Regions from separate parts of the Bacteroides hominis genome, predicted to be linked through region 2. Evidence: riboswitches for the same ligand, from Rfam matches in the RefSeq annotation. Region 2 holds a riboswitch; the other holds the start of a gene.

Region 1 (3,170 bases), 1.0 Mb from region 2:
CGACAGCTATTACGGTAGTAAAAAGGACCTGAATGCCTATGGAAAGACGACGGACCTGACCTTTATCGGCGGTTCCCAGTATGTGTACAGTTTCGATAAATGCCTCTTTATGCCTGCCGATCTGACTGCCGGGCTGGAATATAACCGGGACAATCTGAAGGATGATATGTGGGGATACAATCGCTATACCAGGCAGACGGTGAATATCGGTAGCGCTTTCTTCCAGAACGAATGGAAAAATGAAAAGTGGAGTATCTTGCTGGGCGGACGTCTGGACAAGCATAATCTGATCAACCATGTCATCTTCAGTCCCCGTGCCAATTTGCGTTTCAATCCTACACAAGACGTCAACCTCCGTCTGAGCTATTCTTCCGGATTCCGTGCCCCCCAGGCTTTTGATGAAGACCTGCATATTGAGAATGTGGGCGGAACGGTGTCTATGATTGAGCGCGCCAAGAATCTCAAAGAAGAGAAGTCGCAGAGTTTCAGTGCTTCGGCGGATATGTATCACCGCTTCGGTGCTTTTCAGGTGAACTTCCTGGTAGAAGGTTTCTATACCAAGCTGTCGGATGTGTTTGTTCTCGAGAACATCGGAGTGCGGGACGGGATTCTGATTAAAGAACGTCGCAATGGTTCGGGAGCGAAAGTGCTGGGACTGTCGATGGAAGGAAAAATGGCTTACCTCTCTTTGTTCCAGTTGCAGGCGGGAGTCACCTTGCAGCAAAGCCGCTATGACGAACCCGAAAAATGGAGTGAAACGGCACCGGCTCAGAAGAAGATTTTCCGTACTCCGAATACCTATGGATATTTCACGGCAACCTATACCCCTGTCAAACCGCTCTCCGTTTCCTTGTCGGGAACCTATACCGGTTCGATGCTGGTGCAGCATATGGCAGGTTATATCAAGAATGACATAGCGGTCAATACGCGCGATTTCTTCGATATGGGAGTTAAGTTGGCCTATGATTTCAAACTTTATAAGACGATAGACCTCCAGTTGAGCGCCGGTGTACAAAATGTGTTCAACGCTTATCAGAACGACTTTGACCAGGGAGTGGAACGTGACTCCGGATATATCTATGGGCCGGCTGCTCCGCGAAGCTATTTTGCCGGAGTAAAGATCAGCTATTAAGCCCGTTGCAATTAGTCTGGAAACCGAGCCTCTGCTTGGTTGAAACGAAGGCTCTGTCCCGGTCGGACGGAGCCTTTGTTCTGTCCGGACAGAGCCTCTGTTTTACTTCGGCAGAGGCTCCGATTGAAAAAAGTATCTCTCTGAACACAAATATCTGATTTATTGTTTTTATATTTGTCGGCAGATTGGTTCGCCAAAGCTTTCCTGCTTCTGGCGATTAAAAGGGAACCGGGTGTGACTCCCGGACAGTCCCGCTGCTGTGAGGCTTTAATACAAACATTCCGATCGGATACTCTTTTGCCACTGGCTCGTGTAAGCCGGGAAGGCGTTCGGAATGGAAGCTAAGTCAGAAGACCTGCCACTCTCGCTGATAAGTCTTGGTTCCTCGTGGGTTAGGAGCAAAGCACAATAGTAACAATCAATATTAAAAACGTAGAGCGTATGGAAAAAGTAGTTCCTCCGTTCAAAGTAGACGTTGCCGGTACTTTTCTTCTGCCTCCTGCATTGAGAGAAGCCCGTGAGCAATATCGAAACGAACAAATCAGCCTGCTTACTTTGCGTGCTGTCGAAGATGCCGAAATACGGAATCTGGTGGACAGACTGAAGGCAGAAGGGCTGAAGGTGGTCACCGACGGCCGTTTCCGCAGTGATGCGTGGCCGCTCGACTTTATGTGCGGATTGGATGGCATCCGATTCCGGGATGACAGAAAGACTTCTGTCGAACTGACCGGCAAGATCGATGTGCATCGTCATCCGGTGCTCGATGATTTTGTTTTTCTTACCGGGGTAACCGGCGGAGATGTAATAGCTAAGCAGGTGCTTCCGGCGCCTTCGCGCCTGCTGGCCGAATTGATGAAGGACGCAAACCGGACGCAACTGGATCTGATTTATCCCGAACTCGAGACATTGCTGGTGGATATTGCACAGGTGTATCAGAAGCTGATTATGGAATTGTATAAATCGGGATGCCGTTATCTGCAACTCGATGACGCAACGCGCACGGTGACAGATAATGCTATTCGTGTCAACAACATGGCTTTGGAAAATCTGCCTGCCGACCTTTACATCGCTTTTCACTCGCCTACCGAAATGCTTTTCTCACTACAGGGCATCAATGCTTTTTTCCTCGACTATGATTCGGAATGTTGTGGCAAAAACCGTTTGCTGTGGTTCATACGGGAAAAGCAATCGGTTTTTGGTTTCGTCCTTTCCCATTATCCCGTAGAGGAAGAGTTGGAAGAACTAAGGGCTAAGATCGACCAGATTGTACGTTATATTCCCTCGCACCGCTTCTCACTCTGCATTCCCAATGCTGAGGTACTACCTTCGGAATCTTATGAAGAGGCTGAGGAGAAGCAATGGCATACGCTGAGAATGGCTGAAATGGTTGCGGGAGAACTTTGGCCCGAAGAGGAATAGAACTTCTTTATAACTATAGTATATTTTCGTGGAACAGATTCGTAAGAGCCTGTTTAGAGGGGCCCGGGCGATGTGATTTCGACCGGGCTTTTTTATACCTTTTTCAGAAAATGATGTATCTTTGAACCCTGAAACAACTATATCCCTGTTTTTACAACTATGATGACACATAAACTACTATTAGCCGCACTGATGGGTTCTGTCTGCATCTCGTGCGGACATCCGCCTCACAAAGGCGGAAGCGAAAAAGAAGCGTTGGGTAAACTCCTCTTCCATGATACTTCGCTCTCTGAACCATCCGGACAGTCGTGCGCCACTTGCCATGCCGTCTCCCGGGGATTTGCCGATGAACAGTCGCGTGCCATATCCGAAGGCGCAGTGCAGGGACTCTTTTCTCAGCGCAATTCCATGTCGGTATGTTATGCCGCTTTTGTGCCTGAGTTACATTATGATGATGAAGATGAAAGCTATGTGGGAGGTCTGTTTTGGGACGGCCGTTCTCCTTCTTTGCGGGATCAGGCGGGTGTTCCTTTGCTGAATCCGGTGGAAATGGGGAATAAGGACAAACAAATGGTGGCCGAAAAGGTGAGACGTACTCCGTATTATGACCGTTTGATAC
Region 2 (3,170 bases):
CAGCGTTGAGAAATACGCAAAAGAAATCCTCGCAATGGGAATCAATACAGTGGACAGTTTCGATATCCACACCGGAATCGTAGATCTCCGCCGTGAACTGGGTGCTTGTGCCAAAGAACACGGGGCGGTATCGATCATCTCGGCCGGATGGGATCCGGGAAGCGACTCCATCGTACGCACCATGCTCGAGGCTATTGCTCCGAAAGGCATCACTTACACCAACTTCGGTCCGGGTATGAGCATGGGCCACACGGTAGCCGTGAAAGCAATCGACGGAGTGAAAGCGGCTTTGTCAATGACCATCCCCACAGGAACGGGAATCCACCGCCGCATGGTATACATCGAACTGAAAGACGGATATAAATTTGAAGACGTGGCAGCCGCAATCAAATCGGACGCTTATTTCGTGAACGACGAAACCCACGTAAAGCAAGTGCCGAGCGTGGATGCACTCTTGGACATGGGACACGGTGTAAACCTGACCCGCAAAGGTGTATCGGGAAAAACCCAGAATCAGTTGTTCGAATTCAACATGCGCATCAACAATCCCGCACTGACCGCACAGGTACTGGTATGCGTGGCACGCGCTTCGATGAAGCAGCAACCGGGATGCTACACCATGGTGGAAGTACCGGTAATCGACCTGTTGCCGGGCGACCGCGAAGAATGGATCGGACATCTGGTATAAATCTGCTGCCTGATACAAGATACTTCTAAAAAGGAAAGGATGACCGCAGATTTTAAGAGGGTGTGTCGAAACTCTCAAATCTGCGGTCATCTTATTAAATTGCTACCACATCACCTATATACACACGAATGGAGAACAAGCGATATTCACACGGCGAAGAATTATCCAACACCCTGAGTCATGGTGCAGGTATTCTGTTAGGTATCACCGCAGGATATTTTCTGTTGGAAAAAGCACTTACCAACCCACATCCCCATTGGGCGGCAGGTTGTGTGCTGGTCTACCTGGCGGGAATGCTGGCATCCTATATCAGTTCTACCTGGTATCACGGTTCAAGACCCGGCAGCCGTAAAGAACTTCTCCGCAAATTCGACCACGGCGCCATCTACCTGCACATAGCAGGCACTTATACCCCGTTTACCTTATTGGTATTGCGCCATGCCGGTGGCTGGGGCTGGGGAATATTCGCTTTCGTATGGCTGTCGGCCATCGTAGGCTTCATACTGGCTTTTAAAAAGCTGAAAGAACACAGTAATCTTGAAACAGTCTGCTTCGTCGGAATGGGTTCTGCCATCCTGGTAGCCCTGAAACCTTTGATGGACTGCCTCTCCGCCATCGGAGCTTCTCCCGCCTTTTGGTGGCTTATCGGAGGAGGGGCTTCCTACATCATGGGAGCCGTATTTTATTCGTTGCGAAAACCTTACACACATGCTGTTTTCCACCTGTTTTGTCTGGGCGGAAGCATAGGGCATATCATAGCTATCTGGCTGATTCTTTAGCAAACTTCATTTAAATTTCATGCCCGAAAGTTTCCCGTTTTGGAAAACTTTCTGTATCAGGAAGAAAGAAAAGTTCTCCAAAAATTCTTCTTAAAACAAGAACAACTTATTGCTTTAACTGTTACCTTTGTAGCAGATTTCAGCACTAAAAAGAGGTTTAGTCACGAGGGAACGCTGTGCAAATCGGCGACAGTACCCGCTGCTGTAATTCTCTGAGAATCCGCACACTATGCCACTGCGCCCAGCGTGGGAAGGCGTTGCGAGGGAGAGATAAGTCAGAAGACCTGCTGAAAAAGTAAACATATTAAAAAAAATCTAAAGCTTTCGGGAGTTAAAGTTATGAACTACGCGGAAATTTGTATCATCAAACGAGATGGTAAAAGGGAGGACTTCTCCATCAGTAAAATCAAGAACGCTGTATCAAAAGCGTTTAGTGCCACAGGAATCAATGATGAACAGCAATTGATTGCTGACATCACGATGAACGTAATCGGACAATTTGCATCTCCTACCATTACGGTAGAAGAAATTCAGGACCTGGTAGAAAAAGAGCTGATGAAGGTTCGTCCGGAAGTAGCCAAAAAGTACATCATCTATCGGGAATGGCGAAACACCGAACGAGACAAAAAGACTCAGATGAAGCATGTGATGGACGGTATCGTAGCTATCGATAAAAACGATGTCAACCTGAGCAATGCCAATATGAGCAGTCATACCCCCGCCGGACAGATGATGACATTTGCCTCGGAAGTAACCAAAGACTATACATATAAATATCTGTTGCCGAAACGTTTTGCCGAGGCGCACCAATTGGGAGACATCCACATCCATGACCTGGATTACTACCCGACCAAAACCACGACTTGTATCCAGTATGACATGGATGACCTCTTCGAACGTGGATTCCGCACCAAGAACGGCAGTATACGTACCCCGCAAAGCATTCAAAGTTATGCTACCCTGGCTACCATTATTTTCCAGACTAACCAGAACGAACAGCACGGAGGTCAGGCCATACCGGCATTCGACTTCTTTATGGCAAAAGGGGTAAGCAAATCATTCCGTAAACACCTGGCATCATTCATCAGCTTCTATGTACAGATGAACAAGGGTGAAGAAATAGAAGAAAAGGCTATCCGTACAGTGATTGCCGAACATCTGTCGTCCATCAAAGCAGCGGAACTGGAACGCGAAACATTGCGCATGGCCCTGACTGCCCTACAGATCAATATCGACAAAGAACATCTGAACCAAATTATAGAGAAAGCATTTGTGCAGACTCAGAAAGATACGCACCAGGCCATGGAAGGCTTTATCCATAACCTGAACACAATGCACTCACGCGGTGGAAACCAGGTAGTGTTCAGTTCGATCAATTATGGAACAGACACTTCGGCCGAAGGACGCATGGTGATTGAAGAATTACTGAAAGCAACCGTAGAGGGACTGGGCACAAGGGGAGAAGTGCCGGTATTCCCAATCCAGATATTCAAGATAAAAAACGGAGTATCGTACACAGAAGCCGATTATGAAAAGGCTATGGCTAATTTCGATGCTGCCATGGAAGGTAAATTAAAATTTGAAGCACCCAACTTCGACCTGTTCCTGAAAGCTTGCCACACTACGGCAAAAGCACTCTTCCCTAACTTCATGTTCCTGGATGCCCCGTTCAACCAAAACGAAAAATGGGACGCCAACGACCC

What was found. Region 2 has a riboswitch for cobalamin ahead of R3O62_RS21560 (anaerobic ribonucleoside triphosphate reductase). Riboswitches for the same ligand answer to the same signal wherever they lie in the genome.
Region 1: linked by a shared signal. The riboswitch ahead of R3O62_RS17155 (methionine synthase) and the one ahead of R3O62_RS21560 (anaerobic ribonucleoside triphosphate reductase) in region 2 are both predicted to bind cobalamin.

Annotation. Positions count from the first base shown of each region.
Region 1 is NZ_CP178829.1:4,071,318-4,074,487, reverse strand. It holds gene R3O62_RS17160 (TonB-dependent receptor) at 1-1,132, shown strand, start outside; cobalamin riboswitch at 1,302-1,510, shown strand; gene R3O62_RS17155 (methionine synthase) at 1,574-2,551, shown strand; gene R3O62_RS17150 (cytochrome-c peroxidase) at 2,711-3,170, shown strand, end outside.
Region 2 is NZ_CP178829.1:5,114,912-5,118,081, forward strand. It holds gene R3O62_RS21550 (diaminopimelate dehydrogenase) at 1-688, shown strand, start outside; gene trhA (PAQR family membrane homeostasis protein TrhA) at 817-1,467, shown strand; cobalamin riboswitch at 1,591-1,774, shown strand; gene R3O62_RS21560 (anaerobic ribonucleoside triphosphate reductase) at 1,807-3,170, shown strand, end outside.